Regions from separate parts of the Citrobacter braakii genome, predicted to be linked through region 1. Evidence: predicted binding sites of a transcription regulator. Region 1 holds the regulator's gene; each other region holds the start of a gene.

Region 1 (10,147 bases):
AAGACTTTCGCTGGCTGGAACATCATCCCCCTCCCGGTTTTGTCTTTTGTCTATTTTCGACGTTTTGGGCTACCATTGCGCCTCGGTGCGGCAAATGGCCCACACATTACATTATCATAATGATAAATTAACATAGTCTGAACATACGGCGCCTTATGATTGTTTTCTCATCGTTACAAATTCGTCGCGGCGTGCGCGTCTTGCTGGAAAATGCCACGGCCACCATTAATCCAGGGCAGAAAGTTGGCCTGGTAGGTAAAAATGGCTGCGGTAAATCTACCCTGCTGGCATTGCTGAAAAATGAACTCAGCGCCGACGCCGGAGGATTTACCTATCCGGGAAACTGGCAGCTCGCGTGGGTTAATCAGGAAACGCCTGCGTTGCCACAGCCGGCGTTGGAGTATGTGATTGACGGCGACCGCGAGTATCGTCAACTGGAAGCACAGTTGAACGATGCCAACGAACGTAACGATGGACATGCCATTGCCACCGTCCATGGCAAGCTGGATGCCATCGACGCCTGGACTGTGCGCTCACGCGCCGCCAGCCTGCTGCATGGCCTCGGTTTCTCCAACGAACAGCTTAAACGTCCCGTCAGCGATTTCTCCGGTGGCTGGCGTATGCGTCTCAACCTGGCTCAGGCGCTGATTTGCCGTTCAGACCTGCTGCTGCTCGATGAACCGACCAACCACCTCGATCTCGACGCGGTGATCTGGCTGGAAAGATGGCTGAAAAGCTATCAGGGCACGCTGATTTTGATCTCCCACGACCGCGACTTCCTCGATCCGGTGGTGGATAAAATTATTCATATCGAACAGCAAACGATGTTCGAGTACACCGGTAACTACAGCGCGTTTGAAATCCAGCGTGCGACCCGCCTCGCACAGCAACAGGCAATGTACGAAAGCCAGCAGGAGCGCGTGGCGCATCTGCAAAGCTATATCGATCGTTTCCGCGCTAAAGCCACCAAAGCAAAGCAGGCGCAGAGCCGTATCAAAATGCTGGAACGCATGGAGCTGATTGCCCCTGCGCACGTGGACAACCCGTTCCACTTCAGCTTCCGCGAGCCGGAAAGCCTGCCGAACCCACTGTTAAAGATGGAAAAGGTCAGCGCCGGCTACGGCGATCGCGTCATTCTCGATTCGATCAAACTGAATCTGGTACCGGGGTCTCGCATCGGCCTGCTCGGACGCAACGGCGCGGGTAAATCTACGTTGATTAAGCTGCTGGCCGGCGAACTGGCCCCCATCAGCGGCGAGATTGGCCTGGCAAAAGGCATCAAGCTGGGTTACTTCGCACAGCACCAGCTGGAGTTTTTACGCGCCAATGAATCACCTATTCAGCACCTGGCGCGCATGGCGCCGCAGGAGCTGGAGCAGAAACTGCGAGACTACCTCGGCGGATTCGGCTTCCAGGGCGATAAAGTCAGCGAAGAGACTCGCCGCTTCTCCGGTGGTGAAAAAGCGCGTCTGGTGCTGGCATTGATCGTCTGGCAGCGCCCGAACCTGCTGCTGCTTGATGAACCGACCAACCACCTGGATTTGGATATGCGTCAGGCGCTGACCGAAGCGCTGATCGATTTCGAAGGCGCGCTGGTTGTGGTCTCGCACGACCGTCACCTGATTCGCTCCACTACCGATGACCTCTATCTGGTGCACGACAAGAAAGTCGAGCCGTTTGATGGCGATCTTGAGGATTATCAGCAGTGGCTGAGCGATGTGCAAAAACAGGAAAACCAGAGCGACGAACCGGCAAAAGAGAGCGTTAACAGCGCCCAGGCACGTAAAGACCAGAAGCGTCGCGAAGCTGAACTACGCACCCTGACGCAACCGCTACGTAAAGAGATTACCCGTCTGGAAAAAGAGATGGAGAAACTGCACGCACAGCTGGCACAGGCGGAAGAAAAACTCGGCGATAGCGAGCTGTACGACCAAAGCCGCAAAGCCGAACTCACGGCATGCTTGCAGCAGCAGGCCAGTGCGAAATCCGGACTGGAAGAGTGCGAAATGGCCTGGCTGGAGGCTCAGGAACAGCTTGAGCAGATGCTGGCCGAGTAATCATGAGTGCCGGATAAGGCGAAGCCGCCATCCGGCACTATAGCCGATGATTGCCTGCTGACTGACTCGCGACAAAATCACATATTGGCTAACCCGCACGCGCTGTGCGCGGTATAGTTATTCTTTCCGATTATTAATTGCTCTGGTGTTATGGTTGAAATCACGTCCACAGAAATAACTCCACCTACCGACGATTCGCGAGAATTCCGCCCGATGCGCGGTATCAGTAACCGCCATCTGCAGACGATGCTGCCGCGTTTAATTCGCCGCAAGGTGAAGTTCGACGCCCACTGGCAGCGTCTGGAATTGCCCGACGGTGATTTTGTCGATCTGGCATGGAGTGAAGATCCGCAACAGGCGAAACACAAACCGCGCCTGGTGGTTTTTCACGGTCTGGAAGGCAGTCTGAACAGCCCGTACGCACATGGCCTGATTGAAGCAGCGCAAAAGCGCGGCTGGCTGGGCGTGGTGATGCATTTTCGCGGCTGCAGCGGCGAACCCAATCGTCTGAACCGTATTTATCACTCCGGTGAAACAGAAGATGGCACCTGGTTTTTACACTGGCTGGCACGTGAGTTCGGTCGCGTGCCGACCGCGGCGGTAGGCTATTCGCTCGGTGGAAACATGCTGGCCTGCCTGCTGGCAAAAGAAGGTACTGAGATTCCAATTGATGCCGCGGTTATCGTTTCCGCGCCTTTCGTGCTGGAAGCCTGTAGTTACCATATGGACAAGGGATTCTCCCGGGTCTATCAGCGCTACCTGCTAAACCTGTTGAAAGCCAATGCCTCGCGCAAGCTAGAGGCATATCCAGGCTCGCTGCCGGTGAGTCTGGGCCAGTTGAAATCTCTGCGTCGCATTCGCGATTTTGACGATCTGATCACCGCAAAAATCCACGGTTTCGCCGATGCTATAGACTATTACCGTCAGTGTAGCGCTATGCCGTTGCTCAACCAGATCGCCAAACCCACGCTGATTATCCATGCCAAGGACGATCCGTTTATGGATCATCACGTGATCCCTAAACCGGAAAATCTGCCCTCACAGGTAGAGTATCAACTGACGGAACACGGCGGCCACGTCGGATTCATTGGCGGTACGGTGCGCCGTCCTGAGATGTGGCTGGAATCCAGAATCCCGGACTGGCTGACAACGTATCTGGAGGCATCATCATGATCATCCCCTGGCAAGACATCTCCCCGGACGCGCTGGACAATCTGATTGAAAGCTTTGTCTTGCGCGAAGGCACCGATTATGGTGAACATGAACGCTCGCTCGAACAAAAAGTCGCCGACGTCAAACGCCAACTCCAATCTGGTGAAGCCGTGCTGGTATGGTCCGAACTGCATGAAACGGTCAACATTATGCCGAGGAAGCAGATTCACGAGTAATCCGTAGCCGACGGCCGACTATAATAAAAATTCAACCTATTCATGGAGTTGTTATGTCTGCCAAACATCCGGTGATTGCGGTAACAGGGTCCAGCGGCGCGGGGACCACCACCACCAGCCTCGCGTTTCGTAAAATTTTCGCGCAGTTAAATCTGCGCGCCGCCGAGGTGGAAGGTGACAGTTTTCATCGTTATACCCGTCCGGAAATGGACATGGCGATTCGCAAAGCGCGCGATGCCGGGCGGCATATCAGCTATTTCGGCCCCGAAGCTAATGACTTCGGTTTGCTGGAGCAAACCTTCATCGAATACGGCCAGACGGGCAAAGGTCAGTCGCGAAAATATCTGCACACCTACGATGAGGCCGTACCGTGGAATCAGGTTCCGGGTACATTTACGCCCTGGCAGCCGCTGCCTGAACCGACGGATGTACTGTTCTATGAAGGACTGCACGGCGGCGTCGTAACCCCACAGCAAAACGTGGCCCGGCATGTCGATCTGCTGGTTGGCGTAGTGCCGATCGTGAACCTGGAATGGATTCAGAAGCTGACCCGCGATACCAGCGAGCGGGGACACTCGCGCGAAGCGGTGATGGACTCAGTGGTGCGCTCAATGGACGATTACATCAATTACATTACGCCGCAGTTTTCCCGTACGCATATTAACTTCCAGCGCGTACCGACCGTTGATACCTCCAACCCCTTTGCCGCCAAAAGTATTCCATCCCTGGATGAAAGCTTTGTCGTGATTCATTTTCGGAACCTGGAAGGGATCGACTTCCCGTGGCTACTGGCCATGCTGCAGGGATCATTCATTTCCCATATCAATACGTTGGTTGTTCCGGGCGGGAAAATGGGTCTGGCGATGGAATTGATTATGCTGCCGCTGGTCCAGCGACTGATGGAAGGCAAAAAGATAGAGTAAGGTGTTATTTTGCCGGATGGCGGCTGATGCCTTATCCGGCCTACGCGTTTATATCCTGTAGGCCTGATAAGTGAAACGCCATCAGGCATGACATCACGAAGCAGCAACCACTTCATAGGAGTGGGTAATGTTCACCGCCTTTTCCAGCATCAGCGCCACGGAGCAATATTTTTCCGCAGAGAGATCGACTGCGCGCGAAACGGACGCATCTTTCAGATCGTTACCCGTTACGATGAAATGCAGGTTGATGTGGGTAAACAGGCGCGGCGCTTCATCACGACGCTCTGAGGTCAGTTTCACTTCGCAGTTGGTCACATCCTGACGACCTTTTTGCAGGATCGAAACCACATCAATTGCGCTGCAACCGCCCGCAGCCATTAATACCATTTCCATCGGGCTCGGCGCTTTATCACCGGAGTTACCGTCCATCAAAATTTGGTGACCAGAGGCGGACTCACCGAGGAAGGTTAACCCCTCAACCCACTTTACACGCGCTTGCATATTTCGTAACTCCAATGTTTCAATTTTCCTGACAGATTACGCGTACATAACAATTCTCGCAACGGAAGGCGACCTGCGTCATGCTGAAGCGAGACACCAGGAGACACACGGCGAAAGCTATGCTAAAACAGTCAGGATGCTACAGTAATACATTGACGTACTGCATGTATGCAGAGGACATCACATTACAGGCTGCAGTTAATTTTTGACAGCCCCTTTCCCAGGTAGCGGGAAGCATATTTTTGCAAACCCAGAGGCAGCGTCGTTTTCTGGCTCTGGAGACAGCTTATAACAGAGGATAACCGCGCATGGTGCTTGGCAAACCGCAAACAGACCCGACTCTCGAATGGTTCTTGTCTCATTGCCATATTCATAAGTACCCATCGAAGAGCACGCTGATTCACCAGGGTGAAAAAGCGGAAACGTTGTATTACATCGTTAAAGGCTCAGTGGCAGTGCTGATCAAAGATGAAGAAGGGAAAGAAATGATCCTTTCTTATCTGAATCAGGGCGATTTTATTGGTGAATTAGGCCTCTTCGAAGAAGGTCAGGAACGTAGCGCTTGGGTACGTGCCAAAACCGCATGTGAAGTCGCTGAAATTTCCTACAAAAAATTTCGCCAATTAATCCAGGTCAACCCGGATATTCTGATGCGCCTGTCTTCACAGATGGCTCGTCGCCTGCAGGTCACGTCTGAAAAAGTCGGCAACCTTGCCTTCCTCGACGTAACGGGTCGTATCGCGCAGACTCTGCTGAATCTGGCGAAACAGCCTGATGCGATGACCCACCCGGACGGCATGCAGATTAAAATCACCCGTCAGGAAATCGGCCAGATCGTTGGCTGCTCCCGTGAGACCGTTGGTCGTATTCTGAAGATGCTGGAAGATCAAAACCTGATCTCCGCACACGGTAAGACCATCGTCGTCTACGGCACCCGTTAACCCCATCGAAGTGGCGCGTTACTCAGTGATGCGCCACTTTTGTTTACACCGATGTGGCGAAGACTGATATACCACCCAGAGATCAACTACGCACTACGGCAGACGCTGGTGCTATGTTTACCTGTGGCTGTTGGTCTGATCATCGGTCAGCTTCATCTGGGACTCCTCTTCTCCCTGGTCCCTGCCTGCTGCAACATTGCTGGTCTTGATACCCCGCATAAGCGCTTTTTCAAACGTTTAGCTATTGGCGCGTCTTTGTTTGCCGGTTGCAGTCTGATCATGCAGTTGCTGCTGGCACAGGCCATACCGCTGCCGCTTATCCTCACCGGACTGACGCTGATTCTTGGCGTAACCGCCGAGCTAAGCCCTCTGCATGCCCGACTGTTACCGGCCTCACTTATCGCCGCGATTTTCACGCTAAGCCTGGTCGGGAACATGCCCGTCTGGGAACCGTTGCTGATCTATGCGCTGGGCACGTTATGGTACGGCCTGTTCAACTGGTTCTGGTTCTGGATGTGGCGCGAGCAGCCGCTCCGTGAATCGCTCAGCTTGTTGTACCGTGAATTAGCCGATTACTGTGAGGCCAAGTACAGCCTGCTGACCCAGCATGCCGATCCGGAAAAAGCGCTACCTCCCCTGCTGGTTCGCCAGCAGAAAGCGGTGGATCTGATTACCCAGTGCTACCAGCAAATGCATATGCTGTCGGCGCATCGCAACAACGATTACAAGCGCCTGCTGCGTGCCTTTCAGGAGGCACTGGACTTGCAGGAGCATATTTCCGTCAGCCTCCACCAGCCGGAAGAGGTGCAAAAGCTGGTCGAACGTAGCCACGCCGAACAGGTGATTCGCTGGAATGCGCGCACCGTCGCCGAACGCCTTCGGGTACTGGCCGATGATATTTTGTATCACCGCTTGCCGACCCGTTTCTCGATGGACAAGCAGATTGGCACGCTGGAGAAAATCGCCAACCAGCATCCGGACAATCCGGTGGGACAATTTTGCTACTGGCACTTCAGCCGTATTGCCCGCGTGCTACGCACCCAGCGACCGCTGTACGCCCGAGATTTAATGGCAGACAAGCAGCGTCGGTTGCCGCTGATCCCGGCCCTGAAAAACTATCTGTCGTTGAAATCGCCGGCGCTGCGTAATGCCGGACGCATCAGCGTCATGCTGAGTATCGCCAGCCTGATGGGCAGCGCTTTACACCTGCCAAAGCCTTACTGGATTTTGATGACGATCCTGTTCGTCACGCAAAATGGCTACGGAGCAACCCGGGTACGTATTTTACACCGTTCAGCAGGAACGCTCGTTGGACTGGTCATTGCCGGGGTCACCCTGCACTTCCATATTCAGGAAGGTTACACGCTGGCAGGCATGCTGCTGATTACCCTGGGTAGCTATCTGATCATGCGCAAAAACTACGGCTGGGCTACCGTCGGTTTTACGGTCACGGCGGTATACACCCTGCAACTGCTGACGCTGAACGGAGAACAGTTTATCGTGCCGCGGTTTGTCGATACGGTTATTGGCTGCTTAATCGCCTTTGGCGGTACACTCTGGCTGTGGCCGCAGTGGCAGAGCGGCCTGCTGCGTAAGAACGCCCATGATGCGTTAGAAGCCGATCAGGAGGCCATTCGCCTGATCCTCAGCAACGATCCGCAGGCCACGCCGCTGGCGTACCAACGCATGCGGGTCAATCAGGCGCATAACACGTTGTTCAACTCACTGAACCAGGCGATGCAGGAGCCAGGATTCAACTCGCACTACCTGGCGGACATGAAACTGTGGGTCACGCACAGCCAGTTCATCGTCGAGCACATCAACGCGATGACCACACTGGCAAGGGAACACACAATGCTGACGCCGGATTTAGCGCAGCGGTATCTGGAATCCTGTGAAATTGCGCTCCAGCGCTGTCAGCAGCGGCTGGAATATGACGGACCGGGAAGCTCAGGCGATGTGAATATTCTCGAAGCGCCAGAGATGCTATCCCACGGTCCGTTAAGCACCCTTGAGCAGCATCTGCAACGGATACTGGGGCATCTGAACACCATGCACACCATTTCGTCGGTAGCATGGCGTCAGCGACCGCACCACGGAATCTGGCTGAGCCGCCGTCTGCGGGACATGAAAGGTTAAGATCGACTGCCGGATGCGCTGTGCTTATCCGGCAACAGGTAATCAGGCAACGACTTTCGCTACCGCTTGTGCGAAACGCTGCATCCCTTCATCGATATCCGCCTGCTCAACTACCAGCGACGGCGCGAAACGCATCACGTCCGGTCCGGCGTTGAGTACCATCACCCCTTCGTACGCGGCGGCATACAGGAAATCGCGCGCCCGGCCTTTAAACTGCGGCTTCAGCTCGGCGCCAATCAGCAGCCCCATCCCGCGAATCTCGCTGAAAATGTCGAACTGTTGATCAATCTTGTGCAAATGCTGGACAAACGTCTGACGTTTGGCCTGAATACCTTCCAACACTTCCGGCGTGTTGATGATATCAAACGCGGCCCCCGCAACTGCGCAGGCCAGCGGATTGCCACCGTAAGTGGAACCGTGCGAACCCACATGAAATGCGGAGGCAATCTCTTGGGTGGTCAGCACCGCGCTCACCGGGAAGCCTCCGCCGAGGGCCTTCGCGCTGGTGAGGATATCCGGCGTCACGCCGTAGTGCATATAGGCAAACAGATCGCCGGTACGGCCCATCCCGCTCTGCACTTCATCCAATACCAATAGCGCCTGGTGTTGGTCGCAAAGTTCACGCAAACCTTGCAGGAATTCCGGCGTTGCCGCGGTGACGCCACCTTCCCCCTGAATAGGCTCAACCACCACCGCACAGGTGTGATCGTCCATCACCGCTTTGACCGCATGCAGATCGTTAAACGGTACATGGATGATATCCGCTGGTTTTGGTCCAAAGCCGTCAGAGTATTTCGGCTGCCCGCCGACGGACACGGTAAACAGCGAACGACCGTGAAACGCATTGTGGAAGGCAATGATTTTGGTTTTGAACGGGCTATGGCGCACGCAGGCATAGTGGCGCGCCAGCTTAAAGGCGGTTTCGTTAGCTTCGGTACCCGAGTTCATGAACAGCACGCGCTCGGCGAAGGTCGCATCAATGATTTTACGGCCCAGGCGCAACGCCGGTTCATTGGTGAAAACGTTGCTGGTATGCCACAGGGTTTCACCCTGGGTTTTTAACGCCTCCACCAGGGCCGGATGGCAATGCCCTAGTGCAGTAACTGCAATGCCGCCCGCGAAATCAACATACTCTTTGCCCTGTTGATCCCAGACTCGACTCCCTTTTCCTTTTACCGGGATAAACTCAGCCGGTGCATAAATCGGCAGAATCACTTCATCGAATGTCGCGCGCGTAATTGCAGTTTGTTCAGTTGCCATGTCATTGCCACCCTGTTAAGCAGAAATGTTAGTGAAATTATAATCACAAAATATGAATAAAAAATCACTGAATAGCAACCACAAATCACCGGTTGAGGAAATTAGCCAGCAGTTGATGCCCCTGTTCGCTGAGAATACTCTCCGGGTGAAACTGCACCCCTTCCATATCCCACTCGCGGTGACGAATGCCCATAATCTCCTGCGTTTCACTCCAGGCCGTCACCTCAAAGCAGTCAGGAAGCGTCGCGGGGGCAACCACCAGAGAATGGTAGCGCGTCACCGTTAATGGGTTGGCGAGCCCCTGAAAAACACCCTGCCCGTTATGCGTAATTGGCGAGGTTTTACCGTGCATCACTTGAGCTGCCCGAACCACTGTCGCGCCAAAGGCCTGCGCCATAGCCTGATGTCCCAGACAAACACCCAGCAGGGGTGTCTTGCCCGCGAAATGACGAATAACATCCAATGAGATCCCAGCGTCATCCGGCGTGCAGGGGCCTGGGGATATTACGATTTTTTGCGGGCTTAGCGCGTCGATTTGCGCCAGCGTCAGTTCGTCGTTGCGCCTGACAAGGACATCAGCGCCCAGTTCGCAGAAGTATTGGTACAGGTTCCAGGTAAAAGAATCATAGTTATCGATAAGCAGGATCATGGCGGCTCCGGTACATAAGAACCGCGCTATTCTACTCAGTTTCCGGGGCTTCGCTTACCACTTTACGAAATATCGCCCGAAGCGTAGACAGGTCACCCATCGCCCCACTCTGATTAGCCAGGTTCCACTCCTCAACCGGAATGTCATCCCAGCTCAATATATACCCAGCATGAATCGCTAACTGTTCGAAGAAAATTCGCTGCGCCAGACCGCTGCCAATACGAAACGGATGCAGCACGTTGATTTCGCAATAATAGTGCGCAAGACGATCCACAAACTTATCTTCCGG
Region 2 (10,147 bases), 1.1 Mb from region 1:
GCCTTGGTCGCCTGCATGACGTTATAACTGAAGATGGCGCCGAGGATCACAATCACAATCGGCCATAACCCCTTCAGGGCGCCATAGCCTATCGCGGCTTTCAGATTCTGTACGGGCATTTCCCAGAATATGGCCGACAGCGCGGCAGTGAATACCAAAGAGATCAACACGGAATAATGGATGGGCATTTTCAATTTCAATATTAAAAATACCATCAGTAGTAAAGGAGAGAGTGCCAGGGCAAACATAAAATATTCGTTCATTGCTATTCCTGATTGGTTCATTAAACCTGATTTATATTTATGGTGGGGAGGCTACATTGCTGGGTTAATAAAGTATGTAAACTGAATCGCTTCAGTGAATAAAGTAATTATGATTTGTGGTTTTGTAACTATTGTAATCTTTTAATTAAAATCCAATGCCAGGTAAATATACTTAAGAGTAAGCTGAATACCTATAAATAGTTATATGATAACCTTTTTAATAATGCTGGTGATGAGAATAGTAAGCACCTGAAACTGTTTTTAAGGTGTTCATAACGCTGTGGTTTTAAATATAAAAATGTGAGCGAGACCGAAAGAAATAAACCTGGTTGTTGCATATGGGGGGTGATTAGGGGATTATTTGGTTTTGTCATACAAATGAAAATACAGACATATGCGACTGTCCTGACTTAAGAAGCGGAGAGTCGGCATCAAAGGAAAACGACCCGAGCATCACCATGAACCCAGGTATTAGTAAAAACAGCAAACAGAAAAACTGGGCGTGAAATACGGCTGAACCTTTGCTTGATATCGCGATATCAAGCGCAATAAACAGAAATGAAGCAATGGAGTAGTTATTGTGAATGTAAATTTCTTTGTTACCTGCATTGGTGACGCACTGAAATCACGGATGGCACGAGACTCCGTATTGCTGCTGGAAAAACTGGGTTGTCGCGTTAATTTCCCCGAGAAGCAAGGGTGTTGCGGTCAGCCAGCCATCAACAGCGGTTACATCAAAGAGGCGATCCCCGGGATGAAAAACCTGATCGCCGCCCTGGAAGACAACGACGATCCGATTATCTCGCCAGCAGGCTCCTGTACCTACGCGGTAAAAAGCTATCCGACGTATCTGGCCGATGAACCGGAATGGGCGCTGCGTGCCGAAAAAGTCGCCGCGCGTATGCAGGATCTCACCTCCTTTATCGTCAACAAGCTGGGCGTGGTGGACGTCGGCGCGAGCCTGCAGGGCCGCGCTGTCTATCATCCCTCTTGTAGCCTGACTCGAAAGCTGGGAGTTAAGGAAGAGCCGCTCACGCTGCTGAAAAACGTGCGCGGGCTGGAGCTGCTGACGTTTGCCGATCAGGATACCTGCTGCGGCTTTGGCGGGACGTTTTCGGTCAAAATGGCCGAGATATCCGGCGAGATGGTGAAAGAGAAAGTCTTACATTTGATGGATGCGCAGCCGGAATATTTGATTGGCGCAGACGTCAGTTGCCTGCTGAACATTGGCGGTCGACTGCAACGGGAAGGCCAGCCGGTCAAAGTGATGCATATTGCTGAAGTGCTGATGAGCCGCTGAGGGGAAAGAGATGTCGATAAAAACCAGCGATGTAGAATTTAAACTGCGCATTCGTCAGCAGATAGAAGATCCGATCATGCGCAAAGCCGTGGCCAATGCGCAGGAGCGTATTGGCGCAAATCGACAAAAAATGGTCGATGAGTTAGGCCACTGGGAAGACTGGCGCGATCGTGCCAGCCAGATCCGCGATCACGTGCTGAGCAACCTCGACGCTTACCTGTATCAACTCTCCGAGAAAGTGACGCAAAACGGCGGCCACGTCTATTTCGCCAAAACCAAAGAAGAGGCCACCGCCTACATTCTGCAGGTCGCGCGAAGCAAAAACGCGAAGAAGGTGGTGAAGTCCAAGTCGATGGTGACCGAGGAGATCGGCGTCAACCATGTCCTGCAGGATGCGGGAATCCAGGTGATCGAAACCGATCTCGGGGAATACATCCTGCAATTGGATCAGGATCCACCTTCGCACGTCGTGGTCCCGGCTATTCATAAAGATCGCTATCAGATCCGCCGCGTGCTGAACGAGCGTCTGGGGTATGACGGCCCGGAAACCCCGGAAGCTATGACCTTGTTCATTCGCCAGAAGATCCGCGAGGATTTCCTGAGTGCCGAAATCGGTATTACCGGCTGTAACTTTGCCGTGGCGGAAACCGGTTCAGTATGCCTGGTGACCAACGAAGGCAACGCGCGCATGTGCACCACGCTGCCGAAAACACACATTGCGGTGATGGGCATGGAGCGTATCGCGCCAACCTTTGCTGATGTGGATGTGCTGATCACCATGCTGGCGCGCAGCGCCGTGGGCGCTCGTCTGACGGGCTATAACACCTGGCTGACCGGCCCGCGTGAGGCGGATAACGTGGACGGACCGGAAGAGTTCCATCTGGTGATTGTCGATAACGGTCGCTCGCAGGTGCTGGGCTCTGAGTTTCGCGATGTGCTGCGCTGCATCCGCTGCGGGGCCTGTATGAACACCTGCCCGGCGTATCGCCACATTGGCGGGCACGGCTATGGCTCTATCTATCCTGGACCTATCGGCGCGGTGATTTCTCCGCTGCTCGGCGGCTATAAAGATTTTAAAGACCTGCCGTACGCCTGTTCTTTATGCACGGCCTGTGACAGCGTCTGCCCGGTGCGTATTCCGCTGTCAAAACTGATCCTGCGTCATCGTCGGGTGATGGCCGAGGAGGGCATTACCCCGAAAGCCGAGCGACGGGCGATCAAAATGTTCGCTTATGCCAATAGCCATCCGGGGCTGTGGAAAGTGGGGATGATGGCGGGCGCGCATGCGGCAAGCTGGTTTATCAATGGCGGGAAAACCCCGCTCAAGGTTGGCGCGATTGGTGACTGGATGGAGGCGCGCGATCTGCCTGATGCTGACGGCGAGAGCTTCCGCAGCTGGTTTAAGAAACATCAGGCGCAGGAGAAAAAGAATGGATAACCGTACCGCGTTTTTAAACACCATCGCCCAGGCGCTGGGTCGCCCGCCGCGTTTCGAACCGCAAGCGGATGCCGCGCCGGTTAACAATTATGCCAACGAGCGCCTGACCGAACTTAGCCCGCAGCAGCGCTGCGATGCGTTTATCCAGTTCGCCAGCGAAGTGATGCTGGCCCGCTGTGAACTGACTCGCGAGGACCAGGCCGCAGAAGCAGCGCTACGCCTGTGTGAAGAATTGGGTCAGCCGGTAGTGCTGAGCGGCGACAGCCGACTGGTGGCGCTGGGCATCACCGAACGTTTGCAGCAGGAATGCAACGCAGTGGTCTGGGATCCGGCGCGAGGCAGCGAAAATATTACCGAGGCCGAGCAGGCGAAAGTCGGCGTGGTGTATGCCGAGTATGGCCTGACCGAGTCCGGCGGCGTGGTGCTGTTTTCCGCGCCGGAGCGCGGGCGTTCTTTGAGCCTGTTGCCGGAGTCCTCGATTTTCGTGCTGCGTAAAAGCACCATCCTGCCGCGCGTGGCGCAACTGGCAGAAAAACTGCATCAGAAAGCGCAGGCCGGTGAGCGTATGCCATCGTGCATTAACATTATCAGTGGACCCAGCTCGACGGCGGATATTGAGCTTATCAAGGTGGTTGGGGTGCATGGCCCGGTGAAGGCGGTGTATCTGATTATTGAGGATTGTTAAGGCAGGAGAAGAACCGCTCTGGCGCTGCGGGCCAGAGCGGTATCGACGTTATGCAATCAGGCTGATGATCAACACGATAATCAGACCAACCACGGAGTTCACCAGCTCCAGCAGACCCCAGGTTTTCAGCGTATCCTTCACCGACAGGTCGAAGTAGCCTTTGAACAGCCAGAACGAGGCATCGTTGATATGGGTCAGGGTGTTGGAGCCAGCCGCCGTCGCCAGTACCAGCAACGCCGGATCGACGCCCACCAGTTGACCGGTTGCCGGGTCGAGAATGGCTGCGCTGATAATCCCCGCCGCCGTCATGGCTGAGACCACGCCCTGACCGGTTGCCAGACGAATAAGCACGGTTATCAACCACGCCATGATGTATGGAGAAATATTGCCGTGCGACATCAGCATGCCGATGGTATCGCCGATGCCGGTATCGATAATGGTCTGCTTCAGTACGCCGCCCGCGCCGATGATCAGGATCACCATGGCGATGCTTTTCACCGCGTTTTCAAAGGCGTTCATCACCCACTGCATGTCGTGACCACGCGCGGTACCAAACAGCACGAAGGCGACAATCATGGCGATAAACATCGCAATTGGCGAGGAGCCTAAGAAGTTGACCACTTCCCACGCCTGCGTTCCTTTCACCAGCCAGATGTTGGCGATGGTGGTGGAGATCATGATGATCGCCGGGATCAGCGGAACCAGAATAGAGACGCCGAAAGACGGTAAATTGTTCTGGTCAACCGGTACGTCGGCCTTCATGAATGACGGCGTCGGGCGATCGAGGTTGCCGAGGAACTTCGGCAGGATAAGCCCGGCGCAGATCACGCTCGGAATAGTCACCAGAATACCGTAGATGTAGACCATACCCATGTCAGCGCCGTAGGCGTTAACCAGTGCGACCGGACCTGGCTGCGGCGGGAACAGCGAGTGGGCGGTGGTGGCGGCGGCAACGGCAGGAATCGCCAGCTTGAGGAACGGGATCTTCGCTTCTGCGGCAATGACGATCACCAGCGGCGCCAGCATAATAAACGCCACTTCATAGAACATCGCCAGGCCAAAAATCAGACCAATAATGATCACCGACAGCTGTACATAGCGCAGACCGAGTCGCGCCAGCAGCGTATGAGCAATCTGATGCGCCGCTCCGGAATCGACCATCAGCTTACCGATGACTGCCCCGAATACCACGATAATCGCCAACTCACCCAGCGTGCTGCCAAAGCCGGATTTCATGGTGTGCAGCAGCGCCATTAAGTCCATACCCGCCAGCATGCCGACCGAGAGCGCCGCCAGCAGCAGGGCGACCATCGAGTTTATTTTGAATCTTAGATTGAGCACCAGCATCAGACCGATGCCGAATACGACCCACAGAATATTGAGAACATGCATATAACGTCTACCTTTATTGGTTGAACTATTATGATTTTGGTTGAGATGTTATCCGTATTGGTTAACCATTGATGCGATGAATGTCACATTGCGTTACATGTTTACATCTTTACTGCGCTTCCTGGCCGCAAAATGGCGATCTAATCAGCAAAAATCGTGATTTGGTTAACCAATTCACTCCTTCAGGTTGACATGTCATACCAAAAGGAGGAATTTATGTGCCATATCGTCGAGTCCATAACGTAAATGAGGAATAAAAGATGGAACAGACATGGCGCTGGTATGGTCCTAACGATCCGGTCACCTTAGCGGATGTACGTCAGGCGGGTGCCACGGGCGTGGTCACCGCCTTGCACCATATCCCGAACGGGGAAGTGTGGACGGTTGATGAGATCCTAAAACGCAAAGCCATTATTGAGCAGGCGGGCCTGGTCTGGTCGGTCGTCGAAAGCGTACCGATTCACGAAGACATTAAAACCCGTTCTGGTAACTATCAGCAGTGGATCGCCAACTACCAGCAAAGCCTGCGTAACCTGGCCCAGTGCGGCATTCGTACCGTGTGCTACAACTTTATGCCGGTTCTCGACTGGACCCGTACCGACCTGGAATACGTCCTGCCGGACGGCTCCAAAGCGCTGCGTTTTGACCAGATTGAATTCGCCGCCTTTGAGCTGCACATCCTCAAACGCTCGGGCGCGGAAGCGGATTACACCGCCGAAGAGATTGCTCAGGCGAATGAACGCTTTGCCACCATGAGCGATGAAGACAAAGCGCGTCTGACCCGCAATATCATCGCCGGTCTGCCAGGCGCGGAAGAGGGCTATACGCTTGACCAGTTCCGCCAGCATCTTGCGCGTTATAAAGATATCGATAAAGCCGCACTGCGTGAGAACTTTGCCGTCTTCCTGAAAGCAATTATTCCTGTGGCGGAAGAAGCAGGCGTGCGGATGGCGGTACACCCGGACGATCCGCCGCGCCCAATCCTCGGCCTGCCGCGCATTGTTTCCACCGTGGAAGATATGCAATGGATGGTCGATACGGTCAACAGCATGGCGAACGGTTTTACCATGTGCACCGGCTCCTACGGCGTCCGGGCGGACAACGATCTGGTCAACATGATCAAACAGTTTGGCCCACGTATTTACTTCACCCACCTGCGCTCCACGCTGCGTGAAGATAACCCGAAAACCTTCCATGAAGCGGCGCATCTTAACGGCGACGTCGATATGTACGAAGTCGTGAAAGCGATCGTTGAGGAAGAGCAGCGCCGTAAAGCCGAGGGTAAAGAGGACCTGATCCCAATGCGTCCGGACCACGGCCATCAGATGCTTGACGATCTGAAAAAGAAAACCAACCCAGGCTACTCCGCGATTGGTCGCCTGAAAGGGCTGGCGGAAGTGCGTGGCGTTGAGATGGCTATCCAGCGCGCTTTCTTTAGCCGCTAAAGCGAGTTGCTGGTCACCTGTCTGGCCGGCTTTTTCTTTTCTCTTCCGTTGGTCATTCAACGGGTTCTGGAGTTCACGATGACAACGACAATTGCCAATAGCAACCTGCCGGTTGCTCGCCCTGCATGGGACAGCTCGCGCCTGCAATCCCGTATTGTTCACCTGGGATGCGGCGCATTTCACCGCGCGCACCAGGCGCTGTACACCCATCATCTGTTGGAAACCACCGACAGTGACTGGGGGATCTGTGAAGTTAACCTGATGCCGGGTAACGACCGCGTGCTGATTGAAAACCTGCGCAAACAGCAACTGCTGTATACCGTGGCGGAAAAAGGCGCGGACAACACCGTGCTGAAAGTGATTGGCTCGATGAAAGAAGCGTTGCACCCGGAGCTTGACGGCTGTGATGGTATTTTACAGGCTATGGCGCGCCCGCAGACGGCAATTGTCTCGCTGACGGTCACGGAAAAAGGCTACTGCACCGATGCTGCCAGCGGACAGTTAGATCTCAATAACCCGCTGATTAAACACGATCTGGCGAATCCAGGCACGCCGAAATCGGCGATTGGTTACATCGTACAGGCGCTGCATCTGCGTCGTGAGCAAGGGCTTGCGGCCTTTACCGTGATGTCTTGCGATAACGTGCGTGAAAATGGTCATGTGGCGAAAGTCGCGGTGCTGGGTCTGGCGCAGGCGCGCGACCCGCAGCTGGCGCAGTGGATTGAGGCTAACGCCACTTTCCCGTGCACCATGGTCGACCGCATTGTTCCGGCGGCGACGCCAGAAACGTTGCAAGAGATTGCCGACCAGTTGGGCGTGTACGATCCGTGTGCTATCGCCTGTGAGCCATTCCGTCAGTGGGTTATCGAAGATAACTTTGTCAACGGTCGCCCTGACTGGGACAACGTTGGTGCACAGTTCGTTGCCGATGTGGTGCCGTTTGAAATGATGAAACTGCGTATGCTCAACGGCAGCCACTCTTTCCTCGCGTATTTGGGCTATCTCGGCGGCTATGAAACTATCGCTGATACCATGACAAATCCGGCGTACCGCAAAGCGGCGTTCGCGCTGATGATGCAGGAGCAAGCGCCGACGCTGTCGATGCCAGAAGGCACCGATCTTAACGCCTATGCGACGCTGCTCATCGAGCGTTTCAGCAACCCATCACTGCGTCACCGCACCTGGCAGATTGCGATGGACGGCAGCCAGAAATTGCCGCAGCGCCTGCTGGATCCGGTGCGTCTGCATCTGCAAAACGCCAGCGACTGGCGTCACCTGGCGCTGGGCGTGGCGGGCTGGATGCGCTACACCCGTGGCGTGGATGAACAGGGGCAGGCCATTGATGTTGTCGACCCCTTGCTGGCTGAGTTCCAGCGCATTAACCAACAGTTCCAGGGGGCCGAACGCGTGACGGCGCTGCTGGGGCTGAGCGGCATTTTTGGCCATGATCTGGCGGAAAACGCTGATTTTGTGGAGACAGTTATCGCGACGTATCAACAGCTGTGTGAACACGGTGCACGCGAGTGCGTTGCGGCGTTAGGCGCTGACGCATAATCCCCGAAGTATGACGGGTCAATCAAAATGCTGATTTGGTTGACCCGTTTTCTGTTTTTGGCTTCCCGCAAATGCTATAGTTCAGGCGAAAAAACGTTTTTTGTAGGCTTGATAAGATGCGTCAGCGTCGCCATCAGCCAACGGCACAGGTGTCGGATGGCAGCGCATGTGCCTTATCCGGCCTACGGATCTGAATTGACGCATCTGACGGACATAACACGATGAAATCGAACACTTCTCAACAAAGACCCTACCAGGAAGTGGGTGCAATGATCCGCGATCTGATTGTCCAGACGCCGTACCAGCCCGGGGAGCGTTTGCCGCCGGAACGTGAAATTGCTGAGATGCTCAACGTCACTCGCACGGTGGTTCGCGAAGCGTTAATTATGCTGGAAATTAAAGGTCTGGTGGACGTGCGTCGCGGCGCCGGGATCTACGTACTCGACAATGCAGATGCGCAGACCATCGACAGTACGGATGTCAATCATTGCAATGACGCGGGCCCGTTTGAGCTGCTGCAGGCGCGACAGCTGCTGGAAAGCAATATCGCCGAATTCGCCGCGCTGCAGGCTACGCGTGAAGATATCGTTAAAATGCGCCAGGCGTTACAGCTGGAAGAGCGGGAGCTGGCCTCCAGCGAAGCGAACGGTTCTGAAAGCGGCGACATGCAGTTCCATCTCGCCATAGCTGAAGCCACGCATAACAGCATGCTGGTGGAGCTGTTTCGCCAGTCATGGCAGTGGCGTGAAAACAACCCGATGTGGATCCAGCTCCATAGCCACCTTGACGATACCCATTACCGTAAAGAGTGGATGGGTGACCACAAACAGATCCTGGCGGCATTAATCAAAAAGGATGCCCGCGCAGCCAAGCTGGCAATGTGGCAGCATCTGGAAAACGTCAAACAGCGCCTGCTGGAGTTTTCAAATGTTGATGACATCGACTTTGATGGTTATCTGTTTGATTCCTGGCCGCTGGATAAAGTTAACGCCTGATTTTCCTTCCTCTCCCATGCGGGCTGTTGCAGCCCGCGCGACACTTTTCAGCACAAAAGTTTATTGCATAACAACGCTTTTTCTCGTCATGAACGTCACGTAAAAAAAAGGTTTCCATCACCTCAGATGATGATTTTTCCTCCGTCGTTACGCGGTGAAAATTGATTTATATCAATTAAAAACAACTTATTTTTGCATGCGAAAAAATGCATTCTTTACCTTATTTTTACCTTTCCGTGCTTATTTTTAGACAAAATGGGCCTGTGTTAAGTGAGAATCAAACTGATTTACGCGGTGGTCAGAGCGAAGCAGCCCGGAATAACAGTGCATAAAAACAGGCGCTTCACGGAAATGTAGACATTAATAACGGCACGTAACTTATTGGCTGTAATGATGTTTTGATTTGAGGTCATGTTTATTGTCAATAGTTCTGGCTTTTTTAATCAAATGAATAAAATGAATATATGTAAAGTTAAAATTACACATTATTCTATAATCAAGTTATCTTTCATTTGAAATGCTGTTCCAGTTTTTTGTCCGTTATTAACAGTTTCATTACTATTGTCACTGTATTTTGCCGTTGACATGTTTTTACACTGACTGCATATTTCATCGCCATAAGCGTGTTTGCGTTCAGGAGATGATAATGCCCTCTCGAGATTACCCCGATATTAGAAAGGCCAGGGGTACCCGTTCAAAAGATATGGTTCTTTTAAGTGCCCGTGTCGATACCTCTCTGTGGGAATATGTTCGTACGCTGGCATTTGAAACCCGTAAAAGTAAACAAGATATTATTGCCGAAGCAATAATGTTATATCGCTCTGTTAATGAGAGCGTAAACGAAGAATCTAAGTAATTACTCTCTGTTCGGGTTTTATTTAACCCAAAATGATATGTGTCTTGCCACTTTATTATTACCTTCATTGGTGTGTTAGAGGTTTTCCCCTTTTCCATAGGGGGCTTTTTTATGCGGGTATTCTGCCTTCATAACAAAGTTGATAGCAAAATTCACAATTAAAAGTGAGTAATAACATGAAAAAGTCAGCAGTGGCATTAGCTGTAATGGTATTAGGGG
Region 3 (10,147 bases), 2.1 Mb from region 1:
ACATCGAATACGCCCTGGTTGTGGGTTTTGCGGTATTCGGTGAAGATTTTTTTCAGCATCGGGTCCAGTTCGCGATTGTACGCTTTGCAGGAACCTTCAACCATTTTGATGCCGCCAAACGGAATGATCGCACGTTTCAGCGGCGCTTCAGTCTGCAGACCAACAATTTTCTCGAGCGCTTTGTTGATGTAGCCAGCGTCGTGAGAAGTGATGGTAGAAGCAACGGAGGTGTCAAAGTCAACAGGCGCGTGAGTGCGGTTTTCCTGTTTAACGCCTTCCATCACGCTGTCCCACAGTGCAGTGGTCGCATCAGTTGCGCCAGCCAGGAAGGACTCGTCACCCTCATACGGAGTGTAGTTTTTCTGAATGAAGTCACGGACGTTTACTTCATTCTGCCAATCACCTTTGGTAAAACCTTCCCAGGCTGTGGCTAACTTTTCATTAAGCTCGGACATGTAACACCTACCTTCTTAAGTGGATTTTTTATTTACTGCGTGTAATGGGCATCATCAGATTAATGATGATCGTTACCACGCAGATAAATGACCCAGTATGTCAACCCGACCAACAAACCGCCGCCGATAATGTTGCCGATCGTAACCGGAATCAGGTTATCGGTGATGAAATTCATCACGGTCAGGTGAGAAAAATTCTCCGGAGAAGACCCAACAGCGGTCCAGAATTCCGGGGTGGCGAAATCGCGAATTACAATACCCATAGGGATCATAAACATGTTTGCGATACTGTGCTCAAAACCGCTGGCAACAAACATTGCGACCGGTAATACCATGATAAACGCTTTGTCCATCAGGCTGCGACCCGAATAGCTCATCCATACTGCCAGACACACCATCAGGTTCGCCAGGATGCCAAGACTTACCGCCTCAACAAAAGTATGGTGCACTTTGTGGTCGGCTGTTTGCAGGACGTTGAGACCCCACGCGCCGTTAGCGGTCATATACTCGCCAGAAAGCCACATGAGTAACACGAAGATCAGGGCGCCAATCAGGTTGCCGACATAAACGTTAAGCCAGTTTTTCGCCAATTGGCCCCAGGTGATGCGGCCACTGGCTTTCGCTACGACAATCAGTACGGTTGAGGTGAAGAGGTCTGCACCGCAGACAACGCAGAGAATCAGCCCCAGGGAAAAGCAGATACCACCTACTAGCTTCGCCATGCCGAAAGGCATTGTGCCGGTACCGGTTGTGGCGGTGATATAGAAAACAAAGGCAATTGAAATGAATACACCGGCAGTAATTGCCAGATAGAACGTCTTAAGCGGATGTTTCGTTGCTTTATAGACGCCTGCTTCTTCGGCAACTTTGGCCATTGCAGCAGGAAGAATAAGATCAAAAGGGTTGTCAGCTTTCACACTAACTCTCTCTTTATTAAGTCGGCGACGAGATACTAACAAAGCATTATAGATGAGAATTTGATATAGATCATATCTCGCCTGGCTTATAGGCCCGTAAGGCGCATGGTTTTTATGCGATTACGGTGTAACTTGTTGATTATCCAAATAAAAATAAATTTTAAAAATTATAAAGTGAGTTGAATTTTTTCTTTCTGTCTCCTCTGGAGCGGTTAATTAAAATGGAGTAATTGAGATAAAAAACCACATTAATAAGCTAATTTTCTTAATATCAACTACTAATATTTAACCTTGTTTTTACATTTATTTTTTGATTTGACCAAAATAAAAAACAGGGCGCATTAAGCGCCCCGTAATATAGCCCAGACAATACCTTTAGCCTACTCAGCGCAGGCTGATTGTCACTATTTTGACCAATGTGCTGCTTTCGCGCGCTGCAGTTTTTCGTAGGCTTTCAGCAGAGACTGATGCGCCGGGAAAGCCTGCAGATCGCTATCAACAGTTTGAAGCCCGTAGAACGGCGCTTCGCCACTTAATGCTGCACTTGCGGCTTCAACCGCCTCGGCACCGTACATGCGAACAAACGCGTTCAGATATTGTAGCGGCTGACGATCTTCTTCCTGAGATAGCAACAGCAGCGTTTGCAGACAGCGGTAGTAGTTGGCACGTTCAGCGCTAAAGACAGAGGCGTTGAATTCCATCGTCCATTCTGTCCAGACCAGCGCCTGCTCCAGGTCGCCGCCGGCCAGCGCCAGCATCACTTTAAGCTCGCCAATGCGCAGGGTGTACCAACCGTTATCCGCACCGGTTGCCAGACCGAGCAGCTCGCGTACGCGGGTGAAGTCGTCAAAGCCTTCTTCATCCAGTTGTTCGATCAGATTGAGATAGTCTTCTTTATCCCATTCGCTGCCCGGAAGAGAGAGGATAGTGTCACGCAGATGGGCGCCCATGGCGTTGTTGGCTAACCACAGATCTTCAGCCGGATAGATGTCAGACATTCCCGGAACAATAATGCGGCACGCGTAAACGCTCAGGTGCTCGTAGTCGGCGATATACACTTCTTTATCTTCAGCGTTGAAGATGGCCATCAGGGTGGCGAACTCTTCTTCCGTGGTGCCGGAGAAATTCCAGTCAACGAACGGATAGTCAGCATCCTGCTTGAACAGATCCCAGGAGATCAGGCCGCTGGAGTCGATGAAGTGGGTTTCAAGGTTAGTGTGTTCAGCCACTTCTTCGTCGTCAAAGGTTGGTGGGGTGAAGACATCAAGATCTTTCAGACCACGGCCCTGCAGCAGTTCAGTGACGGTACGCTCCAGCGCAACGCCGAAATCCGGGTGCGCACCGAAGGAGGCAAAGCAGGTACCATTGGCCGGGTTGAACAGGACAACGCAAATCACCGGATACTTGCCGCCCAGCGAGCCATCGTAGGCGAAAATTGGGAAACCTTCCGCTTCCAGTTTGGCGATGGACTCCACCACTGCCGGATAGCGCGCCATGACTTCGGCCGGGATTTCCGGCAGGCTGATGCTTTCCGCAATAATACGGTTCTTCACATGACGCTCAAAGACTTCAGACAGGCCCTGAACGCGCGCTTCGTTTCGGGTGTTACCCGCAGACATGCCGTTAGAAACGTACAGGTTGCCAATAATGTTCATCGGAATATAGACGGTCTGGTTATCCGACTGACGGGTAAACGGTAGGCCGCAGACCCCACGTTCTTCATTACCGGATTGCAGATCGATAAGCATGCTGCCAGTCAGTTCGTTGTCTGGATCGTAAAACGCACGCAGACGAGCATCCAGTAGACCTTCTGGTACGTCGTCTTCTTCAGTCAACGGGAACCATTTTTCGTTCGGATAATGCACGAATGGACCGTTGGCGATGGTTTCACCCAGCCAGAAATCCGCAAAGAAATAGTTAGTCGACAGACGCTCAAAATATTCGCCCAGCGCGGAAGCCAGCGCCGCTTTTTTCGTCGCGCCTTTACCGTTGGTGAAGCACAGCGCGCATTCTTTGTCGCGAATATGTACAGACCAGACGTTAGGGACGGGATTCAACCACGAGGCTTCTTCAATTTGAAAACCAAGGTCGAGCAATTTTTGCTGGAAGCGAGCGATGGAGTCTTCCAGAGCGGCATCTTTGCCGGGGATAAATGTTTGCGTCATGAAAATCACTTTTGTCGTACGGAAAGCGCGCAATGATACGGGTTTTAAATGAATGGCGCTATCGTCGCCGGAGTTCAGACGTAAATAAAAGTATTAGCTATGCTTTCCTACAGCCAACCACGTTTAGAGCATAATAATGAAAGCTTTCGATTTACACCGAATGGTACTGGATAAGGTGCCCATGGATTTTCTGGGAGAAGTTGCTCTGCGCAGCTTCTATACCTTTATATTGGTTTTTCTGTTTTTAAAAATCACCGGACGTCGCGGCGTACGCCAGATGTCGCTTTTTGAAGTGCTGATTATCCTTACGCTGGGATCCGCGGCGGGAGACGTGGCATTTTATGATGATGTCCCGATGCTGCCGGTGCTGGTGGTCTTTATTACGCTTGCCGTGCTGTATCGGCTGGTTATGTGGCTGATGGCGCATAGCGAGAAAATGGAGGATTTGCTGGAGGGCAAGCCCGTTGTGATCATTGAGGACGGCGAGCTGGCATGGTCGAAGCTCAATAGCGCCAATATGACGGAATTCGAATTCTTTATGGAATTGCGTTTGAACGGCGTGGAGCAATTGGGACAGGTGAGACTGGCCATCCTGGAGACTAATGGGCAAATCAGCGTCTATTTCTTTGCCGATGAAGACGTAAAGCCGGGGCTCAGTATTTTGCCTAAACGCTGTACACAGCGATTTAAAGTGATACCTGAAGCTGGGGACTATGCCTGTATACGGTGTAGTGAAGTGGTGCAAATGAACGCCGGAGATCATCAATTATGTCCACGCTGTGCAAATCCAGAATGGTCGAAGGCCAGTCGGGCAAAACGGGTCACCTGACAGCGAAAATCTCGGTTTTTACCCGTCAATCCGATAGATTCTGTTGTGTGACCAATGACACATTTTTACCCTGGCCAGTTTTACCCATTGCGGCGCGTGTCACTGAATGATAAAACCGATATCCACAGGAATAACTTATACCAATGTCTGTCACCGGATTATCGCCAATGACAGGATGTTGATTGGACAACAACACAACGTGGTGAGGGGAAATGGCTCAGGTCTTCAATTTTAGTTCAGGTCCGGCAATGTTACCGGCAGAAGTACTTAAACTGGCTCAACAGGATCTTCGCGACTGGAACGGTCTTGGCACGTCGGTGATGGAAATTAGCCACCGTGGCAAAGAATTCATCCAGGTCGCAGAGGAAGCGGAGCAGGATTTTCGCGACCTTCTCAGCATCCCCTCCAACTATAAAGTGTTGTTCTGCCATGGCGGTGGGCGCGGGCAGTTTGCGGGTATCCCGTTAAATATTCTGGGTGACAAAACCACGGCGGATTACGTTGATGCCGGTTATTGGGCCGCCAGCGCAATTAAAGAAGCGAAAAAATACTGTACGCCGAACGTTATCGACGCCAAAGTCACCGTTGACGGACTGCGTGCTGTTAAGCCAATGAGCGAATGGCAGCTTTCTGACAACGCGGCGTATTTGCACTATTGCCCGAATGAAACCATTGATGGCATTGCGATCGATGAAACGCCGAATTTTGCCAGCAATGTAGTGGTTACGGCGGATCTGTCCTCTACCATTCTTTCCGCACCTCTTGACGTGAGCCGTTATGGCGTAATTTATGCCGGGGCGCAGAAAAACATCGGCCCGGCCGGGCTGACCATTGTCATCGTACGTGAAGATTTGCTGGGTAAGGCTCATGTGTCATGCCCGTCAATCCTCGACTATACCGTGCTGAATGACAACGACTCCATGTTCAACACGCCGCCAACCTTTGCCTGGTATCTGTCTGGCCTGGTCTTTAAATGGCTGAAAGAGCAGGGCGGTGTTAACGCGATGGATAAAATTAACCAGCAAAAAGCGGAACTGCTGTACGGCGTAATCGATAACAGCGATTTCTACCGTAACGACGTGGCAAAATCGAACCGTTCACGCATGAACGTACCGTTCCAGCTTGCTGACAGCGCCCTGGATAAACTCTTCCTGGAAGAGTCTTTCGCTGCGGGTCTGCACGCGTTGAAAGGGCACCGTGTGGTCGGTGGTATGCGCGCGTCCATCTACAATGCAATGCCGCTAGAAGGTGTAAAAGCGCTGACCGATTTCATGGTCGATTTCGAGCGCCGCCGCGGTTAATCTGCTGTATTTTCATCCCCACAGCCAGTCTGTGGGGTTTTTATGTCTGTTTTTGAGAGTCGAGTTTCATGGAATCCCTGACGTTACAACCCATTGCGCGGGTGGATGGCACCATCAATCTGCCTGGATCCAAAAGTGTTTCTAACCGCGCTTTGCTGCTGGCTGCATTAGCAAATGGCACCACTGTCCTGACTAATCTGCTGGACAGCGATGATGTCCGCCATATGCTTAATGCTCTGAATGCGTTAGGAATTAGCTATACCCTTTCTGCCGACCGTACGCGTTGCGAGATTATCGGCAATGGCGGCGCGCTGCATGCCGAAGGCGCAGTGGAACTGTTCCTTGGCAATGCCGGAACCGCAATGCGCCCGCTGGCCGCTGCGCTGTGTCTGGGCAGCAATGACATCGTGTTGACGGGCGAGCCGCGCATGAAAGAGCGCCCGATTGGCCATCTGGTTGATGCGTTACGCCAGGGCGGAGCCAACATTGAATACCTGGAGCAGGAAAACTATCCGCCTTTACGTCTGCGCGGTGGCTTTACCGGAGGACAGGTTGAGGTAGACGGCAGCGTATCCAGCCAGTTCCTGACTGCGCTGCTGATGACTGCGCCACTGGCGCCGCAGGATACGACGATCGCCATTAAAGGCGAGCTGGTATCTAAACCTTACATTGATATCACACTGAACCTGATGAAAACGTTTGGTGTTGAAATTGAGAATCAGAACTACCAGCGCTTTGTTGTGCAGGGTCAGCAGCAGTATCAGTCACCGGGTGCATATCTGGTTGAAGGCGATGCTTCTTCCGCTTCCTATTTTCTCGCAGCGGGAGCCATTAAAGGCGGTACGGTAAAAGTCACCGGGATTGGCCGCAACAGTATGCAGGGTGATATCCGCTTCGCTGATGTGCTGGAAAAAATGGGCGCGACCATTACCTGGGGCGATGACTTTATTGCCTGTACTCACGGTGAGTTGAACGCGGTAGACATGGATATGAACCATATTCCCGATGCGGCGATGACCATCGCCACGGCAGCGCTGTTCGCTAAAGGCACCACGACTTTACGTAACATCTACAACTGGCGTGTCAAAGAGACCGACCGCCTGTTCGCGATGGCGACCGAGTTGCGTAAAGTGGGCGCGATCGTTGAAGAGGGCGAAGACTATATTCGCGTTACACCACCGGCGACGTTACAGTTTGCGGAGATCGCGACCTACAACGATCACCGCATGGCGATGTGTTTCTCGCTGGTGGCGTTGTCTGACACGCCGGTGACCATTCTGGACCCTAAATGTACCGCCAAAACTTTCCCGGATTATTTCGAACAGCTGGCGCGTATTAGTACACCTGCCTGATCCTCACATCTGACGCTCGCGCTCAGCATATTCGTGAGCGCATCGCTGCAGATAAACAGTAAATCAGTGTCATCTTCCGGGCTGGTTTCTCGCCAGCCCGCTATAATTGCGCAATTCTTCCTCACATCGTTACAGACTAATCGGGTTTTTACACTCTGTGTTAACGATTATTAGCGTTGGCGCGTATAATGCGCGGCGTTCACGTTAACGTATGCCCGTTTAAGGAGAAAAAGATGACGGCAATTGCCCCGGTTATTACCATTGATGGCCCAAGTGGTGCAGGAAAAGGCACCTTGTGCAAGGCAATGGCGGAAGCATTGCAATGGCATCTGTTAGATTCAGGCGCGATCTACCGCGTACTGGCGCTCGCAGCGTTGCATCACCATGTTGATGTCACATCTGAAGATGCTCTGGTACCGCTTGCCTCACACCTGGATGTGCGTTTTATCTCAACGGACGGCAACCTGGAAGTCATTCTGGAAGGTGAAGATGTCAGCGGCGAAATCCGCACCCAGGAAGTAGCGAATGCCGCATCTCAGGTCGCTGCGTTTCCTCGCGTACGCGAAGCGCTGTTACGTCGTCAACGCGCGTTTCGTGAAGCGCCCGGCCTGATTGCCGACGGACGAGACATGGGGACCGTGGTGTTCCCGGATGCACCAGTGAAAATTTTCCTGGACGCCTCCTCGCAAGAACGTGCGCATAGACGTATGCTACAGTTGCAGGAAAAGGGCTTTAGTGTTAACTTTGAACGCCTTTTGGCCGAGATCGAAGAACGCGATTTCCGCGATCGTAACCGTGCTGTAGCGCCGCTGGTTCCCGCTGCTGATGCTTTAGTTTTGGATTCAACCCGATTAAGCATTGAGCAAGTGATTGAAAAAGCGTTACAATACGCGCGCCAAAAACTGGCACTCGCTTAAGTGCGACCGAATTTGCAGTACCCCCGTTGCAATGGATTGACAGCGGGTATGTTAAACAACCCCATCCGGCATGGAGCCAGGTGGACGTTAAATATGAAACCTGAAGATTAAACATGACTGAATCTTTTGCTCAACTGTTTGAAGAATCCTTAAAAGAAATCGAAACCCGTCCGGGTTCCATCGTTCGTGGTGTTGTTGTTGCTATCGACAAAGACGTAGTACTGGTTGACGCTGGTCTGAAATCTGAGTCCGCCATTCCGGCTGAGCAGTTCAAAAACGCCCAAGGCGAGTTGGAAATCCAGGTTGGTGACGAAGTTGACGTTGCTCTGGATGCAGTAGAAGACGGCTTCGGTGAAACCCTGCTGTCCCGTGAAAAAGCTAAACGTCACGAAGCTTGGATCACGCTGGAAAAAGCTTACGAAGAAGCTGCAACCGTTACTGGTGTTATCAATGGCAAAGTCAAGGGTGGCTTCACTGTTGAGCTGAATGGTATTCGCGCGTTCCTGCCGGGTTCCCTGGTAGACGTTCGACCGGTCCGCGACACGCTGCACCTGGAAGGCAAAGAGCTTGAATTCAAAGTAATCAAGCTGGATCAGAAGCGTAACAACGTTGTTGTTTCCCGTCGTGCCGTTATCGAATCCGAAAACAGCGCAGAACGCGATCAGCTGCTGGAAAACCTGCAGGAAGGCATGGAAGTTAAAGGTATCGTTAAGAACCTCACTGACTACGGTGCATTCGTTGATCTGGGTGGCGTTGACGGCCTGCTGCACATCACCGACATGGCATGGAAACGCGTTAAGCATCCGAGCGAAATCGTAAACGTTGGCGACGAAATCACTGTTAAAGTGCTGAAGTTCGACCGCGAGCGTACTCGTGTATCTCTGGGCCTGAAACAGCTGGGCGAAGATCCATGGGTAGCTATCGCTAAGCGTTATCCGGAAGGTACCAAACTGACTGGTCGCGTGACCAACCTGACCGACTACGGCTGCTTCGTTGAAATCGAAGAAGGCGTTGAAGGCCTGGTTCACGTTTCCGAAATGGATTGGACCAACAAAAACATCCACCCGTCCAAAGTTGTTAACGTTGGCGATGTAGTGGAAGTTATGGTTCTGGATATCGACGAAGAACGTCGTCGTATCTCCCTGGGTCTGAAGCAGTGCAAAAACAACCCATGGCAGCAGTTCGCGGAAACCCACAACAAGGGCGACCGTGTTGAAGGTAAAATCAAGTCTATCACTGACTTCGGTATCTTCATCGGCCTGGACGGCGGTATCGACGGCCTGGTTCACCTGTCTGACATCTCCTGGAACGTTGCAGGTGAAGAAGCAGTTCGTGAATACAAAAAAGGCGACGAAATCGCAGCTGTTGTTCTGCAGGTTGACGCAGAGCGTGAGCGTATCTCTCTGGGCGTTAAACAGCTCGCAGAAGATCCGTTCAACAACTGGGTTGCACTGAACAAGAAAGGCGCAATCGTAAACGGTAAAGTCACTGCTGTTGATGCTAAAGGCGCAACCGTAGAACTGGCTGACGGCGTTGAAGGTTACCTGCGCGCTTCTGAAGCTTCCCGCGACCGCGTTGAAGATGCAACTCTGGTTCTGAGCGTAGGCGACGACGTTGAAGCTAAATTCACCGGCGTTGATCGTAAGAACCGCGCAATCAGCCTGTCTGTTCGTGCTAAAGACGAAGCTGATGAGAAAGATGCAATCGCAACTGTTAACAAACAGGAAGATGCTAACTTCTCTAACAACGCAATGGCTGAAGCTTTCAAAGCAGCTAAAGGCGAGTAATATCGAGTGCTCCTAAATCCTTTGTGCTGTTAACAGCACAAAGGGTGACGAGTAGCTTGACAGATTACAGGATTCGTCCTGTAATCAATGACAAAGGGCGGCTAAGGCCGCCCTTAATCAATGCAGCAGCTAATTATGCCTTTAAGGAACCGGAGGAATCATGACCAAGTCAGAATTGATTGAAAGACTTGCAACCCAGCAACCTCATATTCCCGCGAAAGCGGTTGAAGATGCAGTTAAAGAGATGCTGGAACATATGGCCTCGACTCTTGCGCAGGGCGAGCGTATTGAAATCCGCGGTTTCGGCAGTTTCTCTTTGCATTACCGCGCACCGCGCACCGGACGTAATCCGAAGACCGGCGATAAAGTGGACCTGGAAGGAAAATACGTTCCGCACTTTAAACCAGGTAAAGAACTGCGCGAT

The links. Region 1 encodes CRP, which controls carbon source genes, mostly activating them, when cyclic AMP is high. Its sites were predicted from a motif close to ATGTGANNNNNNTCACAT; they were not measured.
Region 2: the regulator CRP is predicted to act here: its motif matches at 5,150-5,167, upstream of uxuA (mannonate dehydratase).
Region 3: the regulator CRP is predicted to act here: its motif matches at 4,412-4,429, upstream of serC (3-phosphoserine/phosphohydroxythreonine transaminase).

What each region holds. Positions count from the first base shown of each region.
Region 1 is NZ_CP045771.1:1,364,746-1,374,892, reverse strand. It holds gene kefG (glutathione-regulated potassium-efflux system ancillary protein KefG) at 1-23, opposite strand, end outside; gene GFC06_RS06295 (ABC transporter ATP-binding protein) at 156-2,057, shown strand; partial or broken gene GFC06_RS06290 (hydrolase) at 2,162-3,230, shown strand; gene GFC06_RS06285 (YheU family protein) at 3,227-3,445, shown strand; gene GFC06_RS06280 (phosphoribulokinase) at 3,499-4,368, shown strand; gene GFC06_RS06275 (OsmC family protein) at 4,462-4,869, opposite strand; gene crp (cAMP-activated global transcriptional regulator CRP) at 5,178-5,810, shown strand; gene GFC06_RS06265 (YccS/YhfK family putative transporter) at 5,862-7,949, shown strand; gene argD (bifunctional acetylornithine/succinyldiaminopimelate transaminase) at 7,992-9,209, opposite strand; gene pabA (aminodeoxychorismate synthase component 2) at 9,295-9,858, opposite strand; gene GFC06_RS06250 (putative adenosine monophosphate-protein transferase Fic) at 9,890-10,147, opposite strand, start outside.
Region 2 is NZ_CP045771.1:312,474-322,620, reverse strand. It holds gene GFC06_RS01450 (L-lactate permease) at 1-263, opposite strand, end outside; gene GFC06_RS01445 ((Fe-S)-binding protein) at 844-1,563, shown strand; gene GFC06_RS01440 (LutB/LldF family L-lactate oxidation iron-sulfur protein) at 1,574-3,001, shown strand; gene GFC06_RS01435 (LutC/YkgG family protein) at 2,994-3,686, shown strand; gene gntP (gluconate permease GntP) at 3,735-5,078, opposite strand; gene uxuA (mannonate dehydratase) at 5,339-6,523, shown strand; gene GFC06_RS01420 (fructuronate reductase) at 6,602-8,077, shown strand; gene uxuR (Uxu operon transcriptional regulator) at 8,299-9,072, shown strand; gene GFC06_RS01410 (hypothetical protein) at 9,719-9,928, shown strand; gene GFC06_RS01405 (porin) at 10,105-10,147, shown strand, end outside.
Region 3 is NZ_CP045771.1:4,159,687-4,169,833, reverse strand. It holds gene pflB (formate C-acetyltransferase) at 1-455, opposite strand, end outside; gene focA (formate transporter FocA) at 515-1,372, opposite strand; gene ycaO (30S ribosomal protein S12 methylthiotransferase accessory factor YcaO) at 1,777-3,537, opposite strand; gene GFC06_RS19695 (DUF421 domain-containing protein) at 3,674-4,366, shown strand; gene serC (3-phosphoserine/phosphohydroxythreonine transaminase) at 4,579-5,667, shown strand; gene aroA (3-phosphoshikimate 1-carboxyvinyltransferase) at 5,736-7,019, shown strand; gene cmk ((d)CMP kinase) at 7,253-7,936, shown strand; gene rpsA (30S ribosomal protein S1) at 8,050-9,723, shown strand; gene ihfB (integration host factor subunit beta) at 9,884-10,147, shown strand, end outside.